Regions from separate parts of the Streptococcus iniae genome, predicted to be linked through region 1. Evidence: predicted binding sites of a transcription regulator. Region 1 holds the regulator's gene; the other holds the start of a gene.

Region 1 (15,735 bases):
AACTGAGATAACGCCGATACGGCCACCGTTATGTTGGTATGCACCAAAGTGTTGCTCGTCAGTTTTTTCAATTAATGCAAAACGACGGAATGAAATTTTTTCACCGATTGTAGCAGTTGCGTTAACATAGGCTTCAGCAAGAGTTGAGCCGTTAGCCATCGTTAATGCCATTGCTTCGTCGTTGTTAGCTGGTTTACCTTCAGCAATAACTTTAGCTGTTTCATTTACCAATTCAACGAATTGAGCATTTTTCGCAACAAAGTCTGTTTCAGCATTAACTTCAACAACAGCTGCAACGTTACCATCAACGTAAACACCAGTTAACCCTTCAGCGGCAACACGGTCAGCTTTTTTAGCAGCTTTAGCCATACCTTTTTCACGAAGTAATTCAACTGCTTTGTCCATATCTCCATCAGTTTCAACAAGTGCTTTTTTAGCGTCCATAACGCCGGCACCAGATTTTTCACGTAATTCTTTTACAAGTTTTGCTGTAATTTCTGCCATTAGTAGAATCCTCCAAAATTTTATTACAATTTAGTTTAAAAAAACGAGACAGAGCGGTTTGCTTTCTGCCCCGTTTAGGTTTTCGATTGTCAAGTTAAGCCTTTGCTAAGTTACACTTAGTGTTACTTAAGCGTTGTCGCCTTCTACAACTTCAACAATTTCTTCGATTGAATCTGCTTTTGCTTCTGTTTCAAAAGTAACGTCTGCATCTTCACCTTGACGGCCTTCAATAACAGCGTCAGCTAATTTAGCAGTGATTAATTTAACGGCGCGGATAGCGTCATCGTTAGCTGGGATGATAACATCGATATCATCTGGATCAGCGTTTGTATCAACCATAGCTACAACTGGGATACCAAGTTTTTTAGCTTCTTTAACAGCGATTTGTTCTTTATGTGGGTCAACAACGTACATTACGTCTGGGATACGAGGCATATCTTCGATACCGCCCAAGAATTTTTCAAGACGAGCGCGTTGTTTGTTAAGAAGTGCAACTTCTTTTTTAGGAAGAACTTCAAAAGTTCCTTCTTCTTCCATACGTTTGATTTCTTTCAAACGAGCGATACGTTTTTGGATAGTTCCCCAGTTAGTAAGAGTTCCACCTAACCAACGGTGGTTAATGAAGTATTGACCAGCACGTGTAGCTTCATCAGCAACAGCTTCAGCAGCTTGTTTTTTAGTACCAACGAACAAGATCACAGCGTCGTTAGCAGCAGCATCACGAACGAATTCGTAAGCTTGGTCAGCTAATTTAACAGTTTGTTGTAGGTCGATAACGTGGATTCCGTTACGTTCTGTAAAGATGTATTTAGCCATCTTAGGGTTCCAGCGACGAGTTTGGTGACCAAAGTGAACACCAGCCTCAAGAAGTTGTTTCATTGAAATTACTGCCATGAGTAGTTTCTCCTTTATAATGTTTTTTCCTCTCTCAAACTTCAACTTGCAAACCAACCCCAAAGGGCAACCAGTTCACAATTGGTTCAAGATGAGTATTTGTCGACATAAGCGACTTTATAAGTTTAACAGAAAATGTGTTGATTTGCAAGTGAAATCTATCTATTTTGGACAAACAAAAACCAATCTATGATGCTTTTGAAAGCAATAGATTGGCTTTTGTATCTTATTGTCTAATGAGGTAATCAAATGCACCAATTGCAGCTGTTGCACCTGAACCCATCGAGATAATGATTTGTTTGTAAACAGAATTTGTGCAGTCACCTGCAGCAAAAATTCCTGGAATATTAGTTGCACCATGGCCATCCACAATAATTTCACCGCGTTCTGTCAGCGCAATGCCACTATCTTTGAGCCAAGCAGTGTTTGGTACAAGACCTATTTGAACAAAGACTCCTTCTAAATCAAGGCGTTTTTCTTCGTTAGTTTGACGGTCACTGTAGTTAAGACCAGTAACATGGTCGTCCCCAATAATGTCTTTAGTGGCTACATTTGTAAGAACAGTTACGTTTTCAGTTTTGGCAGCACGATCTTGTAAAACTTTATCAGCTTTAGGTTCTGGTAAAAATTCTAAAACGGTAACATGTTTACAGAGTCCTGCTAAGTCTAGGGCAGCCTCCATTCCTGAGTTGCCCCCACCAATAACGGCTACATTTTTTCCTTCAAATAGAGGACCGTCACAATGTGGACAGTAAGTAACTCCTTTATTTCGGAATTCCTCTTCGCCAGGAACATTCATATTTCGCCACTTAGCTCCTAGTGCTAAGATAGCTGTTTTAGCTTTTAGAACAGCGCCGTTTGCCAGTGTTACTTCCACCAATTCTTTTTTCTCAATTTTGGTAGCAAGTTGAGCTCTAATAATATCAACCTTGTAAGATTTGGTGTGTTCTTCAATTTGTGCCATTAATTTTGGGCCTTCTGTATATAAGGTACCAATCATATTTTCAATGCCAACAGTTTCCATAACTTGGCCACCGAAAGTTTCGGCCAAAAGTCCTGTTTTAAGACCTTTTCTTGCTGCGTAGATAGCGGCACTATTACCAGCAGGACCTCCGCCAATGACAAGGACGTCATAGATTTCCTTGTTGGCAAAGGCATCTGCAGAGATAGGACCTGCAATTTTTTCAACAAGTTCCTCAATAGTTGCACGGCCAGAATGGAAAATTTCTTGGCCAAGAAAAACTGTAGGAACGGACATAATGCCTTTTTGGGTAACCTCGTCTTGGAACATTCCACCTTCAATCATGGTGTGGCTGATATTAGGGTTTAAGACAGCCATGATATTGAAAGCCTGTACTACATCTGGGCAATTATGGCAGGACAAGCTGACGTAGGTTTCAAAGTGAAAAGGCTTGTCAATTGCTTTAATTCTTGTAACTAACTCATCGTCAATTTTTGGAGCACGGCCTGAAACCTGCAAGAGAGCTAGGATAAATGAAGTGAATTCATGCCCTAAGGGAATCCCAGAAAATGTTACGCCACTTTCTTTGCCTTTTTGTGCGATTTTAAAGGATGGTTTGCGTGGCAACTGTGTTTCTTCGACTGAGATACGAGTAGACATTGCAGCTATTTCGTCAACAAAATCCTTTACTTTCTCAGAATTAGCATCATGACCAAGAGCAACTTGTAAAACAATGTCTGATTCCAAAAGGGCTAGGTATTGCTCTAATTGTTTTTTAATGTCTGAACTTAGGGCCATAGTAGCCTCCTTTCTTCTTGCTTATATTTTACCAACGAGGTCTAAGCTTGGTGTTAAAGTTTCTTCGCCTTCTTTCCATTTAGCAGGGCAAACTTCACCTGGATGTTTACGGACATATTGGGCAGCACGGATTTTATCAATTAACGTACTTGCATCTCTACCGATACCATCAGCGTTAATTTCCATCATCTGGATGATACCATCTGGGTCAACGATAAAGGTTCCACGTTGTGCAAGGCCGCTCTCTTCATCAAGAACGTCAAAAGCTGTAGAAATAGTATGAGATGGGTCACCAATCATGGTATATGTTAGTGTTCCAACGACATCAGAGTCATCGTGCCAAGCCTTATGAACGAAGTGTGTATCTGTTGAAACGGAGTAAACTTCTACTCCGAGTGATTTTAGGGTTTCATATTGTTCTTGCAAGTCCCCAAGTTCGGTTGGGCAGACAAATGAGAAGTCAGCAGGGTAAAAACAGAAAATAGACCATTTTCCCTTGATATCTTCACTTGTGACTTTTATAAATTCACCGTTTAAATAAGCATCTGCTGAAAATTCAGCAATTTCTTTTCCGATTAATGACATATGATGTCCTCCTTTATTTTATTATGTGTATTATAGGAAAAATAAGGTGTAATGTCCAAAGGAAAGCGCTTAATAATTCCGTCATTTTTCTGACAATAACCGGATTTGAATGCTGGTTTGATAATTGGAATCATTCTAAAAAGCGTAGTGAAAGCATTTAAAGATTTAGGACTAGTAGTAGATTAGGAGAAAAATGAGAAAAAAATTTTTAAAAAAATATCTTCTGAATTTTACTTACTTAAATGATGAAATGCATATTGACCTTTTCGAGAAATTAAGGTAAAATAATTTATGTTGTGGCGGTATAGCCAAGTGGTAAGGCACGGCTCTGCAAAAGCTTGATCGTCGGTTCAAATCCGTCTACCGCCTTTAAATAACCTTTAAAAATTTTTACATAGAATAAACCCCTTGAATTTTCAAGGGGTTTATTTTTTTGCTAAAAGTTATTGCCTAAATATTGAAAGAATGTACAGTAGTGATTAAAAGCTAGAGCATTTCTAGATTTTAGTTGTGTTTATAATTAATGTAATCATTAATAAGATTTGATGAATCATCTCTAAGGGAGTAGCTTTCAAGTTCATTGACTTCATCACGTAGAGTTTGCGCTTCTTGTGCTGTTAGTTGTCCTTGAACTTCAAATTCATGAATAGTTTGTCGTTCCAGATAGTAACCAAAAAGTCTTTCGCCACTTGTATCAGGGATGACATTAGCAATAACACGCTCAACAAAGAGTCCTGATTTTATAAGCTCAGCACTTTGGAGCCTTTGGTTTTGGATGAAGTTAACCAGTGAGGAATTATAGAAACCTTCTAGGTCTTCTAAGGTTTCTAAAACCAATTCTGTATTGTTTAGATACAGTTCCGTCAGACGCTCACGGTTGGCATCGGTTAGTTTGGCTCTAGCCTGCAGAGATGCTAATTGTTGGGTCAGAAGACTTCTCAGTGATAGAAATTCTCTGAAAACATGTCGGACGACCCGCAAGAAAATGCTCAAAGAGTAGGCAAAGCTAGAGATGAAATTGCGGTTGACCTGTCTTTCTAAGTGTTTAAGGTAATTTTGATAGAGTCGGTATTCAAAGATTGTAATGTCCTTATATTTGAAGGCATGTTCTAAACCATCACTTTCGATTGATAAAATTAACAATTGTAGTTCTGCTAATTCCTCTTTGACGTGATTAGGTTCTTGTTCAAGGATAAGATGTTCCAGCCGTTGATTATAGGTATCTAAGACATAGTAGAGCTCAGCTTGGTTATGGTTGGATGCTAAACTTTCTCTTTCTAATTTCTTTAAAACACTGGCTAAAATGCCGATTTTTGTCAGGTAATTTTGAGGCTGATTGGCTAAAGGTGCTAGTCTTGGTAAGATCACTAAACCTGTTAGAAAGCTCAGCAATGTTACCCCACCAACAGTGAAAAGTATAAAACTATTGGTGAAGCTATCAATTTGCGGTAACAAGAGTACAATGGCAATCGAGACACTTCCTTTGACACCTGAGAAGGTTAATAGGTTGATCTCTCTTAAGTATTTTTTAACGGATTTTTTATAGCGACGGCTCCTGAAAAAGTAGAAAATGAAGATGCAGAGGTAGCGTATCAAAAAGAGTAGAGTTGTTAAGGTTAGCACTAGGATGAGGAGGTAAAGATTGCTATAAGTTGGACTGGTTAGAACAGGACCTGTGAAATGAGCAAGCTCGATACCAAAGATGATAAAGACAAGACCGTTGAGCATGAAATTAATGGTTTCCCAAATCACATTGGTGACACGATCGACCTGAGCATCAAAAAGGGTCACTTTTTTAATACGGTTGGCCTGCATAACCCCTGCGATAACAACAGCAATAATGGCTGACACATCAAGCATATGGGCAAGGAAATAGACCACAAATGGGAGTGTGAGTTCTAAAAATAAAGCTCCGGTAACGTCAGCAGCATTAAATTTCTCAAGAATGGACAAGAAGATGCGATTTAACAAAGCAAAAATAAGGCCTATGGCCATACCGCCAAAAATAGCAATTAAGAGGTGTAAGCCAGCTTTTGACAGGGAGAAATAGCCGGTTGCTAATGCCGTTAAAGCAAATTGAAAGGCTACCAAACCACTGGCATCATTAAGCAATCCTTCTGATGTTAATGTGTTTTTGATTTGTTTTGGAAATTTGAAACGTTTGGCAAGTGATAAGAAAGCTACAGCATCAGTGGGAGCGAGTGCTGCCCCCATCGCAAAACACATGGCAAGTGGAATTTCTATAGGTAATAAACTATTGATACTATATCCCATGAGCACAGTTGTTAGCATAACCGTTGGTAAGATTAAGTAAATGACCAGACCACGCGAGCGTAGGAAACTCTTAACATCGCTTTCTTGGCCTTCTCTAAAGTTAAGTGGTGCAATAACAAAGGCTAAGAAGAGCTCAGGGTTTAGGATGAGTTGATGGTCTTTTGAGAAAATACCAAAAAGAATGCCGAAAAAGAGTTGAATGGCAGGAAGTGGCAACTGAGGGAATATTCTATTAATAACATTGGATGCAATTAAAGAAAGTAAAAAAGCAATAACGAGTACTGAAATTGGCATTGACTACGTGTCCTGACTATTTTCTGTTGTAGAATGCTTAATAAAATCATCTTTTAAGCGTGCAATTTGTTGGTCAATCAGTGAAACATCTTGATTTTCCATCAGATAATGGCAGCGTTCTTTTTCTAAAGTAATGAGTTTCTTTTTGATTTTTTTAGCTTTACGAAGATCCTGACAGTTATAAGTGTCAGGAAAATGTGAGATTTTGTCAGCTTCCAAATATTTATCTCGCATGTTTTGAATACGGCTGATAAGGTTTGTGTCAGTCATTGTCTCTCCTAGGTTTTGTCTATTTTTTAAAGTCTAATAATTGACTTGAATATATCACATTTTAGCCTAGAATAGGGATAAACTCAACTAATAACATTACAAAAATGATTAAGCGCTTACTCGCTTGTTTTAAAAAGGTTTCATATAATTGACATCTTGACAATAAAACCTGTATTTGCTATACTTAACGAGTAAATTAGTAATTGAGTAATAGTTGTGTTTAACATTTTCATTTCTCTCTATTTTTACAAATCTATACTAAATGGAAAGGAAGTAAATGAATATGGCACAAGGTACAGTTAAATGGTTTAACGCTGAAAAAGGTTTCGGTTTTATTTCAACTGAGAGCGGTCAAGACGTTTTTGCACATTTTTCAGCAATCCAATCTAATGGTTTTAAATCTTTAGATGAAGGACAAAAAGTTGAATTTGATGTTGAAGAAGGTCAACGTGGTCCTCAAGCAGTCAATATCACTAAATTATCTTAATCAGAATTTGAATAGATAAAAAAGAGCAAATCTTCGGATTTGCTTTTTGTCATTTCCTGATGAAGAATATGATTTGCTTTTAACAAGCGCATTCTGCTATAATAAAAGTCAGTTTTAGTCAAGAATGCCAAGAGTAATTCCTATTCTTGGTTGTAAAAGGGAGTGAGTAAATGTCTCAGAAAAATACCTCAGACAGCATTGAAGAGTATATTAAGGAATTACTAGCGCAATCTGGTATTGCAGAGATAAAAAGGTCTCTTCTAGCAGATTCCTTTCAGGTTGTCCCAAGTCAAATTAACTATGTCATCAAAACCCGTTTTACAGAAAGTAAAGGCTATGAAGTTGAAAGCAAACGTGGTGGCGGTGGTTATATTAGGATTGCTAAGGTTCAGTTCTCAGATAAACATCATTTAATTGGTAGTTTGAGGGCGACAACTCAAGGTGGGATTTGCCAGCAAGAGTTTATAGATGCCCTTCAAATATTGTGTGATGAAGGTCTTATTTCAGACCGAGAAGGCAATCTTATCTTAGCAATGGCTTCGGACTCAGTTTTAGGTCTTGAAGCGTCACACATTCGTTCACGCATGTTGTGCAGGCTACTCCAGCGTATTGATAGAAAGGAAAGTTAAGGATGATCAATTATTCCAATAAAATGCAGGAGATTTTTAAACATGCTCAATTTCAAGCAGCACGTTTTGAAAGTCATTATTTAGAAACTTGGCATATATTATTAGCTATGGTAGCTGTTGAAAATTCTTTGGCAGGCCTTGTTTTCAGTGAGTTTGAATCAAAAATTGCTGTTGAAGAATATGAAGCGGCAGCTATTTTAGCAATGGGCAAAAGCCCTAAGGAATCTGTCAGAGGATTTGAACTAAAATTACAGTCAAAGAGTTTGGAACACATCCTAAACTTTGCTAATGCTATTAGTCAGGTAACCAATGAAAAAGAAGTTGGTTCTGAGCATGTTTTGTTTGCAATTTTATTAAATCCTGACATTATGGCTAGTCGCGTCTTGGAACTAGCAGGTTATAAAATGAAAGATGATGGCAGCGGTGAGCCACGTTTAGTGGATCTTCGTAAGGCTATTGAAATTCATGCAGCTTATAGTAAAGAGACCATTAAAGCCATTTATGAATTGCGTAAACCTAAAAAAGCTAAGGCAGGTGGAAGCTTCTCAGAGATGATGAAGCCGCCTAGCACTGCGGGAGACTTATCAGATTTTACGCGCGATTTAACAGAACTTGCTCATCAAGGCTTGCTTGAGCCAGTTATTGGACGTGAAAAAGAGATTTCTCGCATGGTCCAAGTACTTAGCCGTAAAACTAAGAATAATCCTGTTCTTGTTGGAGATGCTGGGGTTGGTAAAACAGCTCTTGCCTATGGGCTAGCACAACGCATTGCAACAGGTGCTATTCCGTATGAGTTGCAAGAAATGCGTGTTTTGGAACTTGATATGATGAGCGTGGTGGCTGGGACGCGTTTTAGAGGTGACTTTGAAGAACGTATGAATCAAATCATTGCTGATATTGAAGAGGATGGCCATATCATTTTGTTTGTGGATGAACTACACACAATAATGGGTTCAGGAAGTGGCATTGACAGTACATTAGATGCAGCCAATATCTTAAAACCAGCCCTATCACGTGGGACGCTTCATATGGTTGGCGCAACAACCCAAGAAGAATATCAAAAACACATTGAAAAAGATGCAGCTCTCTCAAGACGTTTTGCTAAAGTTTTAATTGAAGAACCCAATTTAGAAGATGCTTATGCTATTATTTCAGGGCTTAAATCATCTTATGAGCAATTTCATAATGTGCTTATTTCTGACGAGGCGGCTCGCGCTAGTGTTAAGTTAGCCCATCGCTATTTAACCAGCAAGCAGCTTCCAGATTCGGCTATTGATTTATTAGATGAAGCTAGTGCTACTGTTCAAGGAATGGTAAAAAAAGACCCCCCATCACCTTTAAATGCTATTGATAAGGCAATCATAGAAGGTGATTTTAAGGCAGTTTCGAAATTGCTTAAGCAAGATAAGCCTAGTCCTAAATTAAAGCCAACTCCTGTTACAGAGGCTCATATTCTAAAAACCTTAAGTCAATTATCAGGTATTCCAGTTGAAAAATTAAGTCAAGCAGACAGTAAAAAATATTTGAATTTGGAAAAAGAGTTGCATAAGCGTGTTATTGGTCAAGAAGATGCAGTATCAGCTATTTCAAGGGCTATTCGTCGTAATCAATCAGGAATTAGAACAGGCAAGCGCCCAATTGGTTCCTTCATGTTCCTTGGGCCAACAGGTGTTGGTAAGACAGAACTTGCCAAAGCCTTAGCTGAAGTCTTATTTGATGATGAGTCTGCCTTAATTCGTTTTGACATGTCTGAATACATGGAAAAATTTGCGGCAAGCCGTTTAAATGGTGCTCCTCCAGGCTATGTTGGCTATGATGAAGGTGGAGAATTGACCGAAAAAGTGCGCAACAAACCTTATTCGGTTTTACTCTTTGATGAAGTTGAAAAAGCCCATCCAGATATCTTTAATGTTTTGTTGCAAGTTTTAGATGATGGGATGTTGACAGATAGTCGTGGTCGTCGTGTTGATTTCTCAAATACCATTATTATCATGACAAGTAACCTTGGTGCAACAGCCTTGCGTGATGACAAGACGGTTGGTTTTGGAGCCAAAGCCATTAGCCATGACCATACTGCCATGGAAAAACGCATTTTAGAAGAACTTAAAAAAGCCTATAAACCAGAATTTATCAATAGAATTGATGAAAAAGTGGTCTTCCATAGCTTGAGTCAAGAAGACATGCGTCAAGTGGTTATGATTATGGTGCAGCCATTGATAAATACCTTAGCAGAAAAAAGGATCTCCCTCAAACTTCAACCATCGGCCCTTAAGTACCTTTCAGAAAAAGGATATGATGTGGAAATGGGTGCTCGTCCTCTTAGACGTACCCTCCAGACAGAAATTGAAGATAAATTGTCAGAGCTCATTTTATCAGGTCAGCTCTCAGCTGGTCATGCCTTGAAAATTGGTATGTCGCAAGGGAAATTAAAATACGATATCTCTTCATAACAATCAAAGAGTTTAGTGAAAAACTAAGCTCTTTTTTCTTGACTATTTTTAAACGAGTGATAAAATAGTAAACAGATTTAGCACTCTTTAATAGCGAGTGCTAAAAATAACTTAAAATTTCATTTAATGGAGGTAGTAATCATGTTAAAACCCTTAGGAGACCGTGTTCTCGTTAAAGTTGATCAAGATAAAGAACAAACGGTTGGTGGTTTTGTCCTTGCCAGCGGACACCATGAAGCAACAAGACAAGCAACTGTTTTAGCCGTCAGTGAAACAGGTATGCGTACTATTACAGGAGAAGTTGTGCCTTCATCAGTTCAAGTAGGAGACCGTGTTTTGATTGAAAATGGTCATGGCCTTGCCCTTACTGTTGATGATGAAAATGTTACATTGGTTCGTGAATCTGATATTCTAGCAATTATCTCAAAATAAAATAGATCGGTAAAAGAAAGTAGGAAATCATATGGCAAAAGATATTAAATTTTCAGCAGATGCGCGTGCAGCAATGGTGCGTGGTGTTGATATGTTGGCTGACACTGTTAAGGTAACGCTTGGGCCAAAGGGGCGCAATGTGGTTCTTGAAAAAGCCTTTGGTTCACCATTGATTACAAATGATGGTGTAACCATCGCAAAAGAAATTGAACTTGAAGATCACTTTGAAAATATGGGTGCTAAACTTGTTTCAGAAGTGGCGTCAAAAACAAATGACATTGCAGGTGATGGGACAACAACAGCAACTGTTTTAACACAAGCTATTGTGCGTGAAGGTTTAAAAAACGTTACAGCTGGTGCAAATCCAATTGGAATTCGCCGCGGTATTGAATTAGCGACTAAAACAGCTGTCGAAGAATTAAAAGCTATTGCGCAACCTGTAACTGATAAAGCAGCTATTGCACAAGTTGCTGCAGTATCATCTCGCTCTGAAAAAGTTGGGGAATACATTTCTGAAGCTATGGAACGTGTTGGTAATGATGGTGTTATTACCATCGAAGAATCACGTGGTATGGAAACAGAACTTGAAGTGGTTGAAGGGATGCAATTTGATCGTGGTTACCTATCGCAATATATGGTTACAGACAATGAAAAAATGGTTGCTGATTTAGAAAATCCCTATCTCTTAATCACGGATAAAAAAGTTTCTAACATCCAAGAAATTTTACCTTTGTTAGAAGAAGTGCTTAAAACTAACCGTCCACTTTTAATTATTGCTGACGATGTTGATGGTGAAGCTTTGCCAACACTTGTGCTTAATAAAATTCGTGGCACATTCAATGTTGTGGCCGTTAAAGCACCAGGTTTTGGCGATCGCCGCAAAGCTATGTTGGAAGATATTGCCATTCTAACTGGCGGTACAGTTATTACAGAAGATTTAGGGTTAGACTTAAAAGATGCAACACTTGCTGCTTTAGGTCAAGCTGCTAAAGTGACAGTTGACAAAGATTCAACAGTTATTGTTGAAGGGGCAGGCAGTTTAGATGCTATTAAAAACCGCATTGGTTTAATTAAATCACAACTTGAAACAACCACTTCTGAATTTGATCGTGAGAAATTGCAAGAGCGCCTTGCTAAATTAGCTGGCGGTGTTGCAGTGATTAAAGTTGGTGCCGCAACTGAAACGGAATTGAAAGAGATGAAACTTCGTATTGAGGATGCTTTAAATGCAACTCGTGCGGCTGTTGAAGAAGGTATTGTTACAGGCGGAGGAACTGCTTTTGTAACTGTTATTGATAAAGTGGCTGACTTGGAACTTGAAGGTGATGATGCAACTGGACGAAATATTGTTCTGCGTGCTTTAGAAGAGCCAGTTCGTCAAATTGCTTACAATGCAGGTTTTGAGGGATCTGTTATTATTGACAAACTTAAAAATAGTCCAGCAGGAACAGGTTTTAATGCAGCTAATGGAGAGTGGGTTGACATGATTGCAACAGGTATTATTGATCCTGTTAAAGTAAGCCGTTCAGCTTTACAAAATGCAGCCTCAGTGGCCAGTTTAATTCTAACAACTGAAGCAGTGGTTGCAAACAAACCTGCACCAGAAGCACCAGCCATGCCAGGTGGAATGGACCCAAGCATGATGGGTGGGATGATGTAATAAACACTTAAAAAGTGAATTAAAGCTAATCGAGCTTCCCTTTTGGGAGGCTCGATTTTTTATCATAAAAAAAGAAAATTCTGACAAAATGCTTTGAGATTAGGAATTGATATGATACAATCAATAAACTAACTAATAAATGGAGTTATGAAGAGGGGATGTTGAGGGATATGTTTAAAGAAAGAAAGCACATTTTTAGTATTCGAAAAACGGTATTAGGGGTTGGTAGTGTCTTATTGGGAGTTCTATTAACAACAGGTTTTGTTAGTGCTGAGGAAATTCAAGGTTCTTCTGTTGCTGACTCGGGGCTAGTGGTTGCAAGTGATCCTGCTGTGGCACAACCTCTTGTGACTGAGACGGTTATCAAGAGTCCAATTCGCTATGTTGATGAGCCTGCCCAAGAGGTTGGTTATAGCGCTGTTCAAACACATACACAACTACAGCAGATGGAAAGACGACAGTTCAACGGATTGAGCCTACTGAAACGGTTATTGTTTTAGGAACAAAGGAAACGACTGTTGTAACGGAAACAATAAAGGCAGAAACAGTTTACAGTCTTGATACGAGTAAAGCTTATGGTGATAATCTCGTGATTAACCCTGTGGACGGTTCCACAGTAACAAAGACAACCTATCACATTGAGACAAAATCGACAGCGCCGGTTAGTGATGCGGTGACTTCAGAGGACTACAAGTGGAGTGATAGCAATTTTTACCACATTGATCAGACCAAGGCTTTGCCAAGTGACCGTCTGGTTATTAATGATTTATTTGTTGCTATGCCAAAGGCGACAGCTGATTATGAGTTGTCAGAATCAACTATTCGTGAATTGAATCAGTTCAGCGAATACCTTCTACAAGAAACTGTTACGACAACGAATCCAGATGGTACGACAACAAGGCAATCTGTTATCCGTAAAGTAACAAGTGAGATGATGGACCCTGCTAATACTGAACTTCGTCGTATTTTGGGTTTGTCAGATGATGCAGCTTTTTATTCACGTTTGCTTCAGAGTTCAAAAGAAGATTTATGGACAACCTCAGCAGAAGATTCAGCTAACACTATTGTTCCAATTGATTTGATAGCAGAGGCAGATGATTATTTGAGATATAACAATAGTAATGTCATTACAGATGCTATGTATGCAGATATAAAAGCAGATTACTTGAGGGCTAAAGAGGCAGAAAAGCAGCTGACTGCATTAGGTGTTATGACTAGCGAACAAGTCAATGATATGAAAATGATTGAGAGCCAATTTCAGTCCTTGACGCAACGCTATAATAATTACAAAGACACTGTTGCAACTGATTTTGATTATAGTCACACAAGCATGCCTCAAGAACAAAAAGCAGACTTTGAAGCACGTCTACAGACTTTGCCTGAGGAGATTCGCCGTGTCTTAACAACAGTTATTATTTATGATGGTGTTATTCCAGGATATGGTGAGACAACCTTGGGTCTTGCTAGTTCAGCAGACCGTAGTATTGAGCTGAAATATACGGCAGATACAACAGAATTGTTGGCAACAGTGCTTCATGAATTGACCCATATCATTGATTATAAGAGTGGCATTTACACAGAAGCCGTTGATAATAATACTGACAATGAATTAACGAGTGTTATGGGATTCTCAGACACTAAAGAATTTTTAGACGTTTACCACACTTATTTTGATCAGCCAAATGTTTGGTCATATTATCGTGATAACTCAGAAGAAGCTTTTGCTGAGGGCTTTAGTCAGTACCTTATGCACCGTTTCTTTAACAAGCCCTATACCATGTATCAGGCTTCTTCAAACGGAGATGCCTACTCGGTTCAAAGTGGAGGCTATAGCCCATTTGCTCAGAGTGAATACTACTTTGCAGGGCTCTACAATAGACTTTTTGAATATCCTAGAACAGCAACCGTTTTGCCATATAGCACCCTCACAGAAACAAAACTGCCAGTTAATGGTCAAGTTATTTATGGGGCTAAACCAGAGGAAACAACAAAAACAACAGTCTATAAGACCATTTATGTTGGAGACGAAACCATGGCCTATGACCCAAGTGGGCAAACAGATAGGATTCAATCAGGTACTAATGGTCAAGAAACCAGTCGTAGAACCTATTCACTAGACAGTAACAATCAGCTAGTGGCAACAGATACTATTATCTTATCAATCCCTGTTGAAAACCAAATCATTACAAAAGGCACTAAACCTCAAGTGACAGATAAAGTGCTTGTAAGAACAGTTGTCTATCAAGAAGTTTCGGATGATAGTATAGCGCAATGGGAAGTTAAAGTGATTGATCAAGGTCTTGATGGATTAGAGCAATCTGTTACAAGTTATCAGGTTGATTCTGTAACAGGAGAAATAACTTCACAAACCACAAAGACAATCCTTGCTGAAATGCGTCCGATGATTGTACACTATCGTATTGGAAGCGACCGTGTCACGCATATCGCAAAAGGCGTTAATTATATAGAGGATGCTAGCCTTGATAAAGGTAAGCAAGTAACCGTTTTTGAAGGTCAAGATGGGCGTTCAACGGAAGCTTTAGTATCTTATCATTTTGTTGAAGCAGGTGCTGACAGTCATTTCGAAGCCATTTTATATTCGGAACCTCTTGTTATTGCAGCACAAAATACAGTGATTGCGGTGGGAACTAAGGAGCTGCCACTTGTTGTGGAACCCGAAAAAGTTGAGACTCCTCAAGCCATAGAAGAAGCTGGGGAAACAGTCGTTACAGAAACTAAAAACCAAGTAGCCCCTAAAGTAAGACTAGCAGCTGTGGCAGAAATGGCGACACCAACAGTGAAAAACCAAGAACTTCCAGTAGCAGGAGAAAAAGATTCATTATTGCTAACGCTGGTAACAAGTAGTTTATTATTTGGAATGGCAGCTAGCTTTTTCAAAAAAGAAAAAAACTAAAAAAATCAGACCGAGTGTCTGATTTTTTTAGTGCTGACAGTCAAAAACCAAGCTTGGAATTCTCCGAGCTTGGTTTGAGATTATGAAAAAGAAAAGTTTTAGGATGCTTATATTATGTCTTATAAAGCTTAAAAAAGGCTTAATTAAGTTATAAGATAGATTAGATGTTTTCGTTAAGCTTTTTTTAAGTCTTAGACCTTATTCTTAATCTATCCCTAAAACAGAAATTTAGCCAGTAGTTATTGGCTTAGTTTCTCATAACCTCCTAAGAAGCACCTGATAGATGTCAGGTGCTTCTGGTTTTGTTCCTCAGTTGGCTTTCTTAGCTTTTTTAGAAGTTTCTTTTACTAATTTTGCTTCAATTTCTTTAAGGCGTTTAAATGTTTTTTCTGCTCGTTCTTTTGAGGAATTTGTTGCTTTTTCAGCAGCAGCTTTAGGATCTGTTTTAACCAATTCGGTTAATTCCTGATTGCTTTTATCTTGCTCGGTCATCCAAGTTTTTTCGAGCGCTTTAATCTCATCGATGATGTGATTTCCATATTTTTTTGGATGGGCAGCAAGGATATCATTGATGTGCGAAATT
Region 2 (15,735 bases), 540 kb from region 1:
ATTTTAATGCCAATCCGGCTAAAATCACAATGATTCTAATTGCAGTGGCTGCTTCAATTGGTGGAGTAGGTATTGCACTACTGACGGAAAATTATGTTAAAAAAGATATGCGAGCAGCAGCGAAATTAATTATTAACAATATTGTCATGCTGCTCATGTTTTTAATGCCAGCCTTAGTAGGTGCCGTTATTCTTGCAAAACCTTTGTATACCGTCTTTTATGGAGCCAGTGAGCTTGAAGCTATACACTTGTTTAGGGTTGTTTTAGTACAGACCATTTTATTAGCCCTATATGCCTTATTAGCACCGATGCTTCAAGCACTTTTTGAAAATCGTGCTGCCATGCGTTACTTTGCCTATGGGATTGTGACCAAGCTTGTTTTACAAATTCCAGCGATATATGTGTTTCATGCTTATGGTCCTTTGCTGGCAACAACCTTTGGTTTACTGCTTCCTATTGTCTTAATGTACCGTCGTCTTCATGAAGTGACCCGTTTCAATAGACAGTTGTTGTATAAACAGATTTTACTCATTGCTATTTTAACAACGATTATGGCAGTTGTTGTTGCCCTTTCGAGTTGGGGCTTGTCTTTTATTCTACAACCGACAGGTCGTAGCACCAGTTTACTTTACTTACTAATTGTTGGTCTCATTGGTTTTGTGGTTTATGGCTATCTGGCATTACTAACCCATCAATTAGATAAATTAATTGGGGTAAGAAGAGCTCAGTCATTACGTCGTCGCTTAGGACTGTCACATGGTATCAAAAAATAGGAGTCTATTCTAATGAATAGGCTTTTTCAGTTGAGGATGCTAAAATGCAAAATATCTTCTTATTTCTGATAATTTTTTAAGCAATTCCAAGTGTTTTTTGCTATAATGGTAAAAGTGAAAAAAATAAGAAGGAAGTACATCAACATGGGAAAATTACAAGTTTTGTCGCACCCACTTATTCAGCATAAATTGTCTATCTTGCGTCGTCAAGATACGTCAACAAAAGATTTTCGTGAACTTGTCAATGAAATTGCAATGTTAATGGGGTATGAAGTCTCACGTGATCTTCCTCTTGAAGACGTGGAAATCCAAACACCGGTTGCAAGAACTGTTCAAAAACAATTAGCTGGTAAAAAATTAGCTATCGTGCCAATCCTACGTGCAGGTATTGGGATGGTTGATGGTTTTCTTAGTTTAGTTCCAGCTGCGAAAGTTGGTCATATCGGGATGTACCGTGATGAAGAAACTTTTGAGCCAGTAGAATATTTGGTCAAATTGCCTGAAGATATTGACCAACGCCAAATTTTTGTTGTTGACCCAATGTTAGCTACAGGTGGCTCAGCTATTCTTGCTGTAGATTCTCTTAAAAAACGTGGTGCGGCAAACATCAAATTTGTCTGCCTTGTTGCTGCTCCAGAAGGGGTTAAAAAACTTGAAGAAGCCCATCCAGATGTTGACATTTATACTGCTGCATTGGATGAAAAATTAAATGAACATGGCTACATTGTCCCAGGTCTTGGAGATGCTGGTGACCGTTTGTTTGGTACAAAATAAGAAATTAATGTCTGAATGGTCTGTCCTATATAGAAATAAAGAACTTATAAGATAGAGGCTGGCATTTTTGAACATGATATAAAAGACTTTCTAGTTTATCTGGAAAGTTTTTTGGAAGTAAGTTTATTATTTGACCTTTATTGACCAAATGATTATAATAAAAACAATCACAAAAAGATTTTCTGATTTTTTGAAAGAAATCAGTAGATACTAGAATGGAGAATACTATGATTCCTGTAGTTATTGAACAAACAAGTCGTGGGGAGCGTTCTTACGATATTTACTCTCGTTTACTAAAAGATCGGATCATCATGTTAACTGGTCCGGTCGAAGACAATATGGCTAACTCTGTCATTGCACAGTTGCTTTTTTTGGATGCACAAGATCACACTAAAGATATTTATCTTTATGTTAATACCCCAGGTGGTTCCGTTTCTGCTGGTTTAGCCATTGTTGATACAATGAACTTTATTAAATCTGATGTTCAAACAATTGTCATGGGAATGGCTGCTTCCATGGGAACAATCATTGCCTCATCAGGGACTAAAGGGAAACGGTTCATGTTGCCAAATGCTGAATACATGATTCACCAACCAATGGGTGGTACAGGTGGTGGTACGCAGCAATCAGATATGGCAATTGCTGCTGAACATCTCTTAAAAACACGTCACACTCTTGAAAAAATATTGGCAAAAAATAGTGGAAAAACCATTAAACAAGTTCATAAAGATGCAGAACGTGATTATTGGATGAGTGCAGAAGAAACACTAAAATATGGCTTCATTGATGAAATTATGGAAAATAACAAACTTAAGTAAAGCCAAAAAACAGCTGAAAACTTCAAGTTCAAAAACTTGGAGTTTTTGTATTTATAAGACAGATGTTATAGTCCTATTTTATTGTATAATGGTTTTTGAAAGGACAATTAGTATGTAAAATATGACAATATTAAGGAAGTTAGCTACCATCTATAAAGAAGTTGAAGCGTCACTTGAGCCAAGAAAAAATAGTCACAAAGATTTAACTGTTTCATGTCATTACTCCTCTAGTAAGCAAGTTAATGAGTCACAAGCCCTTCAATCGGGAAAAGAAATTCTATCTAAACCAAATGAATTATCAGAAGAGGAGCTTCTGCAAGAGTTAAATGCTCACAATAAGTTACTAAGCGATAGCCTAAAGAGATAATTCTTTTTCTTAATGAGCGTTTATAGGATAAGGATCGTTTTTAGCTAGACCACTTATTAGCAGTGGCAAAGCTTTGAAATTAGTGGCTTTCTTCTTTAAATGTTATGGTTTTATGGTATAATCAAAATATGTTAGTCATTAATGAAGACTTGTTAGCTATTGAAGACGCTATCGACCAATTGGTTAATGATATTAAGCAAACCAAAGAATACAAAAACTATTGTCAACTGAGAAATGTGGTCAAAGAAGATAGTAATTTGCAGGCAGATTTGGCTTTTTTTAGGCAACTAAAAGAAACTTACGATAAGGAGATTGCCTTTGCTTCTTTTCGACCAGAAGTAAAAGCCTTGAAAAAGGAACTGCTTTTGAAAAAAAGACAATTAGACTTGAATGCTAAAATCATGGCCTTAAGGTATGCAGAAGTGGACCTTCAAAAAATCCTAGCACATGTTTCAGTAGCAATTGCTGAAGCCATTTCTCCAACAATTTTTGTTGACACAGGATTGCCATTAGCTGCAAAAAAAGAAAGTCCCCATAAAGGGCCTTATCAAAATATCAAAGAAAAGGATGACCCATGTTTACAAGACAACATCGAGTAGGCCTTACTGTCTATTTATATTATAATCGTGATGCTAGAAAATTATTGAAATATGGTGATTTATATTACCATTCTAAAAAATCTAGATTTTTAGTGCTCTACGTTAACAAAGAAGATGTAGAGGACAAAGTTTCAGAAATTCAAAAATTAAAATTTATCAAAGAAGTTTCAATTTCTGAATTTGATCGCATTGACCACCAATTTGTGGGTAACTTGCATAGACAAGAAAGTGAGTTAGTTTCAGAGACAATTTAATAAAAGTGAGGCTTGAAACGATTGTTTTGAGCCTTTTTTTATTTTAAAAAATAAAAAATAAAAACTATTGACAATTTTCTGATAATTCTGTATTCTTAAATGCATAGCAAAAAAACGATTTTACTAGGGAGAAAATTTATGACTAAAAAAATGTTATTATCAGGCTTAGCATTAATGTCAACAGTTACCTTAGCTGCTTGTAGTGCAGCGCCAACTAGCAATGCTAGTGCTGAAAAGGGAACCGAAGTTGGGAAAACTGTAAAGGTTGGACTTAATTTAGAATTAACAGGTGGTGTCTCAGCTTATGGAAGTGCTGAGGAAAAAGGGGCAAAGCTGGCTGTTGAGGAAATCAATAAAAAAGGTGGTGTTTCTGGGAAAAAACTAGAAGTTGTTTCTAAAGATAACAAGTCTGACAACTCTGAAGCAGCTACAGTTACAACAAGTCTTGCTACAGAAAGTAATGTTAATGTGATTGTAGGGCCTGCGACATCAGGGGCAACAGCAGCAGCGTCACCAAATGCGAGTAAAGCAGCTGTTCCGTTAATCACACCATCTGGAACTCAAGATAACCTAACACTAACTAGTGACGGTAAAACCAATCCCTATGTTTATAGAACAACCTTTATTGATAGTTATCAAGGTGATGTTCTGGCAAAATATGCCACTGATCATTTGAAAGCTAAAAAAGTTGTCCTCTTTTATGACAACTCAAGTGACTATGCCAAAGGGATAGCAAAACGATTCAAAAAAGTTTATAAAGACACAATTGTTAGTGAAGCAACTTTCCAATCAGGAGATACTGATTTTCAATCAGCTTTAACAAAAATGAAGTCTAAGGAATATGATGCTATTATCATGCCAGGCTACTATCAAGAAACTGGGACAATCATCAAACAAGCCCGTGAAATGGGCATTACTGCACCGATTGTAGGACCAGATGGCTTTGCAGATAGTAAATTAGTTGAACTTGCAGGAAGTTCAAATGTCAACAATGTTTATTACATCTCAGGATTCTCAGCATCAAGCTCTGATAAGGCAAAACAATTTAGTCAAGCTTATAAGGCTAAATATGGTGCAGAACCATCAATGTTTGCAGCTTTAGCTTACGATTCCGTCTACATGGCTGCGGATGCTGCAAAGGATGCTAAGACATCTGTTGACCTGTCAAAAAATCTTTCAAAATTAAAAGATTTTGAAGGGGTTACAGGTACAATGACAATTGATAAAAAACACAATCCAGTGAAATCAGTTTCTGTAGTCGGATTAACAGAAGGAAAAGAGTCTTCTGCAACTACAGTTAAAGCTGACTAAGAAAAAGTATGGGGAGCCAAGCCTCCCCATATTGTTATGTTAGAAAGTTTGGTAATCATATGCTCCAACAACTTGTAAATGGACTTATATTAGGTAGTGTCTATGCTTTATTGGCATTAGGTTATACGATGGTTTATGGTATTATCCGATTAATCAATTTTGCTCATGGTGACTTATACATGATGGGTGCTTTTATAGGCTATTACCTTATTAATGCTTTTCATTTAAATATTTTTGTAGCCCTTGTTTTGACCATGTTAATCACGTCAAGTCTAGGTGTACTCATTGAATTTTTAGCCTACCGGCCCTTGCGCAATTCCACCCGGATAGCTGCACTAATTACCGCTATAGGGGTATCCTTCTTACTAGAATACACCATGGTTTATTTTGTTGGTGCAGAAGCTCGTGCCTTTCCGCAAGCCTTGAAAATCGTTAAATACTCTCTTGGTCCAGTTAGTGTGACAAATGTTCAAATCATTATTTTAGTTATTGCTATTACGTTAATGTTAGCTTTGCAGTTTATTGTGAAGAAAACAAAAATGGGTAAGGCTATGCGTGCCGTTTCAGTTGATAGTGATGCTGCACAACTTATGGGAATTAATGTTAATTCCACTATCAGCTTCACCTTTGCATTGGGCTCTGCCTTAGCTGGTGCTGCTGGGGTTTTGATTGGCTTGTATTACAATACAATTAATCCGCTAATGGGGATGACACCTGGTATTAAAGCCTTTGTTGCGGCAGTTTTAGGTGGCATTGGGATTATTCCAGGGGCGGCTCTAGGTGGTTTTATCATTGGACTTTTGGAAACTTTTTCGGTGTCCATTGGTTTATCAAGCTATCGGGATGCCGTTGTATATGCTGTGTTGATTATTATTTTATTGATTAGACCAGCTGGGCTATTAGGTAAAAATGTGAAGGAGAAGGTGTAAGTGATGAAACAACATTTAAAATCCATTTTAGCATGGCTTACTATTATTGTTCTTAGTTACCTTGTTCTAAGTGTATTGATTGGCTCTGGAACATTGGGTCCTTATTATGTTCAAATTCTAATGGGAATTGGTATTTCTATTATTATGGCTATGGGAACAAATCTTGTTCTTGGCTTCTCAGGACAATTTCCTTTGGGACAAGCTGGATTTATGGCAATTGGAGCTTATGCAACAGCCATTTTGACCAGTCAAATGCCCACTTACTTTGTTTTTTACTTGTCAATGCTTATTGGAGCATTAGTAGCTGGCGTTATTGCTGTTCTTGTTGGTTTTCCAACCTTACGTCTAAAAGGAGATTACCTTGCAATTGCAACACTTGGGGTTGCTGAGATCATTAGAATAGCCATTATTAATGGTGGTGACCTTACTAATGGTGCAGCAGGTTTGACAGGAGTTTTACCCTATACCACTTGGTCAACAGTATTTCTTTTTGTAGTTATTATTGCGGTTCTTCTCTTGAATATCATCCGTTCTTCAATTGGCCGTCAAATTATTTCTGTTCGTGAAGATGAAATTGCAGCTGAATCTATGGGTGTGGATACAACAAAAGTTAAAGTATTTACTTTTGCTGTAGCTGCTATGTCAGCAAGCATTGCTGGATCACTCTACGTTGGTTATATCGGAACTGTTGTGCCAAAAGATTTTACAATCATGCGTTCTATTGATTACCTTATCATTGCTGTTTTGGGTGGTCTTGGCTCAATGACAGGTACAATTGTTGCAGCAATTGTTTTAGGTGCTTTAAATATGTTCCTTCAGAATTTCTCTGATGTTCGGATGATTATTTATTCTCTAGCCTTAATTTTAGTTATGGTTTTCAAACCAGGTGGCTTATTAGGCACACGTGAATTGAGTTTTAGCAAGTATTTTGCAAAGAAAGTTAAGGAGGGCAAATAGATGGCACTTCTTGAAGTTAAACAATTAACCAAAAATTTTGGTGGGCTGACAGCAGTTGGTAATGTCACTATGGAATTGCATGAAGGGGAACTAGTGGGGCTTATTGGGCCAAATGGAGCAGGAAAAACAACCCTTTTTAATCTATTGACAGGGGTATATGTGCCAAGTGATGGGACTGTTACGCTTGATGGGACTGTCTTAAATGGCAAAACACCCTATAAAATTGCATCATTAGGGTTATCAAGAACCTTCCAGAATATCCGTTTATTTAAAAACATGACTGTCTTGGATAATGTATTAATAGGCTTAGCCAATCAAGGGAAATCTCATCTCTTAGCCAGTCTCTTACGCTTGCCAAAATTTTATCAAAGCGAAGCCCATTTAAAAGAAAAAGCCTTGGAACTTTTAGCGATTTTTGATTTAGAACAGGAAGCAGAAACTTTAGCTAAAAATCTACCATACGGCAAACAACGACGTTTAGAAATCGTCCGAGCGCTTGCAACAAAGCCCAAAATTCTCTTTTTAGATGAGCCTGCAGCAGGTATGAATCCACAAGAAACAGCAGAACTAACCAGTCTTATTAGGCAAATTAAAACTGATTTTGGTATTACCATTATTTTGATTGAACATGATATGAGTCTTGTTATGGAAGTGACAGAACGCATTTATGTTCTAGAATATGGTCGTCTCATTGCACATGGCACTCCTAATGAAATTAAAACAAATAAACGGGTTATTGAAGCCTATCTCGGAGGTGAAGCCTAATGAGCATGTTACAAATTAAAAATTTAACCATTAATTACGGAGCTATTGAAGCTGTTAAAGATGTTTCTTTTCATGTTGAAGAAGGTGAAGTTGTTACCTTGATTGGTGCAAATGGGGCAGGAAAAACCTCTATTTTGCGCACGATTTCTGGATTAGTTAGGCCAAAATCAGGTAGTATATCTTTTCTTGGACAAGATATTCAAAAACTGCCTGCACGAAAAATTGTAGCTCAAGGTTTGTCACAGGTTCCAGAAGGACGCCATGTCTTTTCGGGGTTAACAGTCATGGAAAACCTAGAAATGGGAGCTTTTCTCAATAAAAATCGGGAAGAAAATCAGAAAAATCTGAAAATGATTTTTGATCGCTTTCCTCGTCTTGATGAACGCCGTAATCAGGACGCGGCAACATTATCAGGTGGTGAGCAGCAGATGCTTGCTATGGGACGTGCCTTAATGAGTAAACCAAAACTCTTACTTTTAGATGAACCATCAATGGGTCTAGCTCCAATTTTTATTCAGGAAATATTTGATATCGTTCAAGACATTCAAAAACAAGGAACAACGGTTCTTTTGATTGAACAAAATGCTAATAAGGCCCTTTCAATTGCTGATCGCGCTTATGTTTTAGAAACTGGAAAAGTTGTTTTAGCAGGGACTGGAAAAGACTTATTAGAGTCTGATCAGGTTAAAAAAGCTTATCTTGGTGGTTAAGGTGCTCTTGCTTTTCAAATAAGGAATTAAAGAGGAAAAATTATGTCAGTAAAAGATTATATGACACAAGATGTGGTAACAATTACTCCTGAAACAAGAGTAGCAGAAGCAGCAGACTTGATGCGTGATCAGGATTTGCGTCGTCTTCCTGTTCTTGATAAGGGAGGTTTAGTTGGACTTGTTACAGCAGGAACAATGGCTGATGCAAGCCCTTCTAAGGCAACGAGTTTATCAATTTACGAAATGAACTATTTGCTCAATAAAACTAAAATTCGTGATATCATGATTAAAAAAGTGATTACAGTCTCTCCAGATGCAAGTTTAGAAGATGCTATTTATCTGATGCTTCAACATAAGATAGGTGTTTTACCTGTTTTGGATGAGGGAGAGCTTTGTGGCATTATCACAGATCGTGATGTTTTTAAAGCCTTTCTTCATGTATCGGGCTACGGTATTGAGGGGATTCGTGTTGTTTTAGAGAGTGAGGATACTGTAGGTGTCCTAGCTAAAGTAGCAGAAAGTATTTCAAAGGAAAATCTCAATATAAGAAGAACCGTAGTTGATACCCGTGCAAGTGGGAAAACCATTATTGAAGTTCAGATTGATGGTCAAACAGATCCTGAAAATCTTAGAGCGATATTATCACAAACAGGAATTGTGGTAAGAGATATTCAGCATACTGTTGCAAAAAATGATATTAATTAAGGGGTACTGCCTATAATAGGCAGTGCTTTTTTAATGATTTTTTGGTAGAATAAAAGGAGTACAAAGAAAAAGGAAAACAAATGACTAAAGGTATTATTATTACACTAGAAGGTCCGGATGGTGCTGGTAAAACAAGTGTTTTAGAAGGCTTAATCCCCTTACTTCAAGAAGAGTTTACTCAAGGTATTATAAGCACCAGAGAACCAGGTGGAGTGGCTATAGCAGAAAGTATTCGTTCCCTCATTTTGGATGTTAATCATACCGAGATGGATTACAAAACAGAATTACTATTATACATCGCTGCGCGTCGCCAGCATTTGGTAGAAAAGGTTCTACCCGCTGTTAAAAAAGGCAATTTGGTTTTGATTGACCGTTTCATTGACAGTTCAGTTGCTTATCAGGGGGCAGGACGAGGCATTGAAAAGCAAGACATTCAATGGTTGAATGATTTTGCAACGGATTTTATAACCCCCGATTTAACCTTATATTTTGATGTGCCATCAGAAGTTGGTCTAGCTCGGATTGAACAAAATAAAGACCGTGAGATTAATCGATTGGATCTTGAAAAAATAGACATGCACAAAAAAGTACGTCAAGGCTATTTAGCATTGGCTAAGGAAAATCCAGATCGGATTGTGACAATTGATGCTTCGCAGAGTTTAGAAAAAGTGATTCAAGATGCATTAGCTGTTCTTATGAAGCGGTTTGGCTAAAAGAAAGGAAGGTAGGAATGTTAATCGAAGAAATGGCTCCAAAGAGCTACGCTTCTTTTTGTGATATTTTACAAAAAAATAGACTTCACCATGCCTATCTCTTTTCAGGTGATTATGCCAATTTTGACATGGCCCTCTTTTTGGCTAAAGCCTGTTTTTGTGACAATTTACAAAATCATTTGCCTTGTTTAAACTGTCGTACCTGCCAGTTAATTGAAGCCAATGATTTTTCCGATGTTACCATTTTAGAACCCCTTGGACAGGTTATCAAAACTGACACTGTGAAGGAAATGATGAAAAATTTCTCGCAGACGGGTTACGAGAGTAAAAATCAGGTGTTCATCATTAGAGACTGTGATAAAATGCATGTGAATGCTGCAAACAGCTTATTGAAATACATTGAAGAACCTCAAAGTAATTCTTATATTTTTTTGTTAACAAATGATCAATCGCAAGTTCTTCCAACAATCAAAAGTCGAACACAGATCTTTCATTTTCCAAAGGACGAAGCCTTTTTATCACTAGAGGCTCAAAAACTAGGGCTCTTAAAAAGTCAGGCAGATTTATTGGCTAAGCTGGCTAAAAATCCTCAGGAGTTAGAGAAATTTGCTCAGGATAATAAATGTTTGGAATTGATTTCACTTAGCCAAAAATTTGCTTCTTTGCTTCTAACAGATACTAATCTAGCCTACTTAGAGGTTAGCCGTTTGGCAGCGCAAGCTACAGAAAAATCAGATCAAGATTTCGTTTTAAAATGCCTTACCAATCAATTGGCTAAGGATTATTCTCAACAAAAAGCCATTAGATACCTACAAGGGCTTTATCAAGCTAGGTTAATGTGGCAAAGCAATGTCAATTTTCAAAATGCATTGGAATATATGGTGATGTCATGATAAGAATTATTGGTTTTAAATACAATGAATCAGACTTGATAAAATATGCACAGACTACTGAGGATTTCAGGCTTTCTGATTGGGTAGTTGTTAAAGATGCTAAAGGAAGTCGTATGGCTAAGGTTTACTTCCTGGCTAAGGATTTGAATGGAAAACAGGTTTCTGTAGATTCTTCCTATCATCTTAGAAAACCAAATGATCGTGACCTAAAGGCTTTTACAAACAATGCAGATTATGCTCAGGAATCACGTGAGCGTGTTAAAGAGCTCTTTGTGCTTAATCAGCTTGAGCTGAAGCTGATTGACATTGTTTTTTCACTGGAAAGAAGTTATGTCTTAATAACATTTTCGGCTGAGGAGAGGGTTGATTTTCGTCAACTCCTAAAAGATTTAGCCAGCCTATTTAAGACGCGAATTGAACTGCGCCAAATAAATAGCCGTGAAGAAGCAAAACTTTATGGTGGTTTAGGACCATGTGGACGCCCACTTTGTTGTTCTAGTTTTTTAGGAGAATTTCCTACGGTTTCCATTAAAATGTTGAAAAATCAGGGCTTATCCTTAAATAATGGGAAGACAACAGGTAATTGTGGACGCTTGCTCTGTTGCCTTCAATATGAAGATGCCTTTTACCAAGAGTGCAAGCAAAAATTTCCTGACTATGGTGCAAAAGTAGAAACCAAAGAAGGGACTGCAACAGTTGTCGGCATAGACTTGTTTGCAGAGACACTACAGTTAAAATTTGAAGATAAACAAACACTTATGACATATGCCTTAGAGGAGGTTACAGTTGGTAAATAAGAGAGAGTTATTTGATGCCTTTGATGGGTTTTCACAGAATCTCATGGTAACACTAGCAGATATTGAAGCTATGAAAAAACAAGTTCAAGCCATGCTTGAAGAAAATACCGTTTTGCGCATTGAAAACACAAAATTGCGTGACCGACTCAATCAATTAGAACAAGAAAATATTGCAAAATCACCGACAAGTCATAACCACGGTAAAGACCATTTGGAGAGTATTTATGAAGAAGGTTTTCATATTTGTAATTTCTTTTATGGGCAACGCCGTGAAAATGATGAAGAGTGCATGTTCTGTAGAGAACTCTTAGACAGAAAGTAAGCAAATGCAGATTCAAAAAAGTTTTAAAACTCAAAAAGAGACAGGAACACTCTATCTTGTTCCTACCCCAATAGGAAATTTGCAGGACATGACTTATCGAGCGGTGTCAGTCTTAGAAGACGTTGATTTTATTTGTGCTGAGGATACTAGAAATACAGGTATTCTTTTGAAGCACTTTGACATAAGTACCAAACAAATCAGTTTCCATGAGCATAATGCTTATGAGAAAATTCCAGATTTGATTGAACTGTTAAAAGAGGGGAAAAATCTTGCTCAAGTTTCGGATGCAGGCATGCCATCAATCTCTGATCCTGGTCATGATTTGGTCAAAGAAGCTATCAAAAGTGATATCACGGTTGTTTCTCTTCCGGGTGCATCAGCTGGAATAACAGCTTTAATTGCTAGCGGTATTGCACCTCAACCTCATCTTTTCTTTGGTTTTTTACCTCGTAAATCTGGCCAACAAAAAGCATTTTTCCAAGAAAAAGTGACCTATCCAGAAACGCAGATTTTCTATGAATCGCCATTTCGCGTCGCAGATACCTTAGCTAATATGCTTTCTGTCTATGGTAACCGGCAAGTTGTCCTTGTTAGAGAGTTGACGAAACTCTATGAAGAATACCAACGAGGCAGTATTAGTGAATTGCTGAGCTTTCTAGAAGAACATCCCTTAAAAGGAGAATGTCTTTTGATTGTTGAGGGACAAAATAAGGACCAAGTCTTAGAAGAGAGTGAGCAATTGGATCCTATCTCCCTAGTGAAAGAAGAAGTTGCGGCTGGAGCAAAGCCCAATGCAGCTATCAAAAGCATTGCTAAAAAATACAAACTTAACCGGCAAGAACTTTACCAAGCTTACCATGAGCTTACTTAAAGAGGCTGGGCAAAACTCAAAATTTAGACTTTCTATTAAAATTATAATAACCAAAAATGGCTTAGAATTAACGTTTCTGACGACGTTATTCTAAGCCGTTTTCTATTTTTTAGCATTTTTGCCCAGCCTCTTTTTTTGAGTCAAAAAAACTTGCCTCAAAGCAAGTTCGTGATGATCTGTTAAATGATTTTTGTTCCATGAACACTAGTTGTTCCTGTTAGTTTGCTTAACTCTTCGGCATTTTCGGCAGTCACCCCACCGCCAATCATGATTTCAATACGACCATTAGCAAGTGTTACCAATTCTTTAATAGCTGCTGCATTATCAGCAACTGATTTTTGATCAGTTGATCCATGAAGTAGGATACGTACAAAGCCATATTCAATCAACCTTTCAATAGCTTCAGCCTGTTTTTCATGTGGAATTGCATCAAAAGCCATGTGAAAAACAAGAGGAAGTCCTTGTGTTGAAGGAAGAAGTTGCTCAATAGCATCCGAATCTAAAAGATTATCATCAGTTAGCAATCCCATCACTAAAGCATCTGAACCAGCCTCAATAGCTTTAAGAATATCTTCTTCCATAGCTTTTAACTCCAAGTCATTGTAGACAAAGTTACCACCGCGTGGTCTAATCATTGTCGCAACAGTGATTGCTTTTTCGTGGAGCAGTTGGCAAGCTTCTTTGATAACACCATAGGAAGGTGTAGTGCCGCCAACGGCTAGATTATCACATAATTCCACACGATTGACTTGTCCACTTTGCAATTGGGGAAGCAGGGTTAAGTTTTCAGCACAAAATTCTTTAATTAACATGTTTGTCTCCTTTAATGCCTATATTATACCATGCTTCTTTGTGAAAATAATAGCTAAAAAGTCTTTGTAAAATTCTGAAAATTATGCTATACTCTCTATTATTATACGGAGGTGTTATGATGACAATTTATAATTTTTCTGCAGGTCCTGCAGTATTGCCAAAACCCGTGCTTGAAAAGGCGCAAGCTGAGATGCTTGATTACCAATCTAGCGGCATGAGTGTCTTGGAATTGTCGCACCGATCCAAAGAATTTGAATCTATTATCACTGATGCTGAATATTTATTAAGGGAATTAATGGCAATTCCTGATAATTACCGTGTTCTCTTTTTACAAGGTGGTGCATCAACTCAATTTAGCATGATACCATTAAATGTTGCCAAAGGTAAAAAAGCCTATTATCATGTGGCTGGTTCTTGGGGGAAAAAAGCTTACACTGAAGCTGTAATGTTAGCAAAAACTATTCCCTTTGAACCGATTTTACTAGCTTCTTCAGAAGCAACTGCTTTTAATGGTATTCCTGACTTTGATGCAAAAACAATTGACCCAGAAGCTGCATATGTTCATTTGACGACCAATAATACCATTGAAGGAACAGCAATTTATGATCTTCCAGATACAAATGGCGTTCCTATTGTGGCAGATATGTCTTCAAATATTTTAGCTGTCCGCTACCGGGTTGAAGACTTTGGTATGATTTATGCAGGGGCTCAAAAAAATATTGGGCCAGCTGGTGTAACGCTGGTGATTATTAGGGAAGATTTGATTAATGACGCGCCAGCTATGTCAAGCATGTTAGACTACAGCATACAAGCAGATGCTAAGTCGCTTTATAATACGCCACCGGCTTATAGCATTTATATTGCTAAGATGGTCTTTGAGTGGGTAAAAGAACTAGGTGGCTTAGATCAGATGGCAAAAATAAACCGTCATAAGTCAGGTCTTCTATATGATTTTATTGATCAGTCGGAGTTTTACAAGAATCCCGTTAAGAATCCCAAAGAGCGTTCAGTGGCTAACATTCCCTTTACAACACCTAGTAAGGAACTAGATGCACTCTTTGTTAAGGAAGCTGATGCTGCAGGATTTAAAAATATTAAGGGACACAGGAGTGTGGGTGGTATGAGAGCCAGTCTTTACAATGCCTTTCCACAAGAAGGTGTTATAGCTTTAATTAGCTTTATGAAAGACTTTGAAGCAAAAAATAACTAAAAGAATGTGAGAGTTTTTGAAAGATGGAGATTAGATTAGCTTTTCCAAATGAAATCGCTCCTATTGTAAGCATTATTGAGTCTGCTCGTAAGGTTATTGCTGCTTATGGGAGTGATCAATGGCAAGGTCGTTATCCAAGTCAGGAGGATATTAGTGATGATATTCTAAAAGGTCAAGGCTATGTGGCTTTAATTGATGGTAACATTGTTGCTTATGCGGCAGCTATTTATGGTAATGAAGCAGCTTATAATGCCATCTATGAGGGGCAGTGGTTAAATCATCAGAAAAACTATTTAACCTTTCATCGTATTGCAGTGTCTGCAGACCATCAAGGGCAAGCTATTGCGCAAACTTTTATTCAATGCCTCATTGAAGGGTTTGATCAAGAAGATTTTCGTTGTGATACACATGAAAAAAATATTGCTATGCAACATGTTCTTGAAAAATTAGGTTACGTCTACTGTGGTAAGGTACCTTTGGATGGTGTTCGTCTGGCCTATCAAAAACTCAAAAAAGAACATGAAAAAGCAGATTATCACGAAATTGATGAAGATAATCTCAATGGATTTTAAGGTAGAAATGGAGTGCTGGGTTAGACCCAGCTTTTTAAAAATATGGTATATAGCGTCAAAACATTTAATAACATTAACCCAATTGGCTTAAAGGAATTAGGTAATCAGTTTCAAATTGATGGTGATTTGGCTGAAAACCCAGATGCCTATATTATTCGGAGTCAAAATTTACATGGCTTTGCTTTTCCGAGTCATTTAAAAGCGATTGCTCGTGCAGGTGCTGGAACAAACAATATTCCGATTGACGAAGCAACAGCTGCTGGAATTGTTGTTTTTAATACCCCGGGTGCCAATGCAAATGCAGTGAAGGAAGCTGTTTTGACAGCAATACTCCTTTCTGCCAGAGATTACATTTCAGCTCATCAGTGGACCAATACACTCACTGGCAAAGATGTTCCAAAACAAATTGAAGCTGGCAAAAACCAATTTGCTGGCTCAGAAATCAATGGCAAAACACTTGGTGTTATTGGACTTGGTGCAATTGGCGGACGTATTGCTAACGACGCTTACAGACTTGGCATGACTGTTTTAGGTTATGATCCTTTTGTTTCTATTGAAACAGCTTGGAACATTTCTAGTCAT

The links. The regulator CtsR, encoded in region 1, represses protease genes until heat stress. The targets are predictions, from matches to a motif close to TTGGTCAAAAAAGGTCAAANA.
Region 2: a site for CtsR is predicted at 1,675-1,695, ahead of Q9317_RS07640 (ATP-dependent Clp protease proteolytic subunit). Genes of this name have one in related genera too.

Annotation. Positions count from the first base shown of each region.
Region 1 is NZ_CP132230.1:2,070,694-2,086,428, reverse strand. Features, by position in the region: gene tsf (translation elongation factor Ts) at 1-504, opposite strand, end outside; gene rpsB (30S ribosomal protein S2) at 631-1,398, opposite strand; gene ahpF (alkyl hydroperoxide reductase subunit F) at 1,625-3,157, opposite strand; gene ahpC (alkyl hydroperoxide reductase subunit C) at 3,179-3,742, opposite strand; tRNA gene Q9317_RS10100 (tRNA-Cys) at 4,041-4,111, shown strand; gene Q9317_RS10095 (cation:proton antiporter) at 4,247-6,310, opposite strand; gene Q9317_RS10090 (hypothetical protein) at 6,314-6,580, opposite strand; gene Q9317_RS10085 (cold-shock protein) at 6,864-7,067, shown strand; gene Q9317_RS10080 (CtsR family transcriptional regulator) at 7,238-7,696, shown strand; gene Q9317_RS10075 (ATP-dependent Clp protease ATP-binding subunit) at 7,699-10,146, shown strand; gene groES (co-chaperone GroES) at 10,288-10,578, shown strand; gene groL (chaperonin GroEL) at 10,610-12,238, shown strand; gene Q9317_RS10060 (YSIRK-type signal peptide-containing protein) at 12,409-12,738, shown strand; gene Q9317_RS10055 (hypothetical protein) at 12,828-15,152, shown strand; gene Q9317_RS10050 (C69 family dipeptidase) at 15,462-15,735, opposite strand, start outside.
Region 2 is NZ_CP132230.1:1,533,828-1,549,562, reverse strand. Features, by position in the region: gene Q9317_RS07650 (putative polysaccharide biosynthesis protein) at 1-773, shown strand, start outside; gene upp (uracil phosphoribosyltransferase) at 918-1,547, shown strand; gene Q9317_RS07640 (ATP-dependent Clp protease proteolytic subunit) at 1,763-2,365, shown strand; gene Q9317_RS07635 (hypothetical protein) at 2,487-2,732, shown strand; gene Q9317_RS07630 (YlbF family regulator) at 2,861-3,331, shown strand; gene Q9317_RS07625 (YlbG family protein) at 3,307-3,585, shown strand; gene Q9317_RS07620 (ABC transporter substrate-binding protein) at 3,724-4,896, shown strand; gene Q9317_RS07615 (branched-chain amino acid ABC transporter permease) at 4,956-5,825, shown strand; gene Q9317_RS07610 (branched-chain amino acid ABC transporter permease) at 5,829-6,782, shown strand; gene Q9317_RS07605 (ABC transporter ATP-binding protein) at 6,783-7,547, shown strand; gene Q9317_RS07600 (ABC transporter ATP-binding protein) at 7,547-8,257, shown strand; gene Q9317_RS07595 (CBS domain-containing protein) at 8,300-8,962, shown strand; gene tmk (dTMP kinase) at 9,043-9,675, shown strand; gene Q9317_RS07585 (DNA polymerase III subunit delta') at 9,693-10,568, shown strand; gene ricT (regulatory iron-sulfur-containing complex subunit RicT) at 10,565-11,365, shown strand; gene yabA (DNA replication initiation control protein YabA) at 11,409-11,687, shown strand; gene rsmI (16S rRNA (cytidine(1402)-2'-O)-methyltransferase) at 11,692-12,558, shown strand; gene Q9317_RS07565 (copper homeostasis protein CutC) at 12,738-13,370, opposite strand; gene serC (3-phosphoserine/phosphohydroxythreonine transaminase) at 13,490-14,581, shown strand; gene Q9317_RS07555 (GNAT family N-acetyltransferase) at 14,605-15,153, shown strand; gene Q9317_RS07550 (3-phosphoglycerate dehydrogenase family protein) at 15,196-15,735, shown strand, end outside.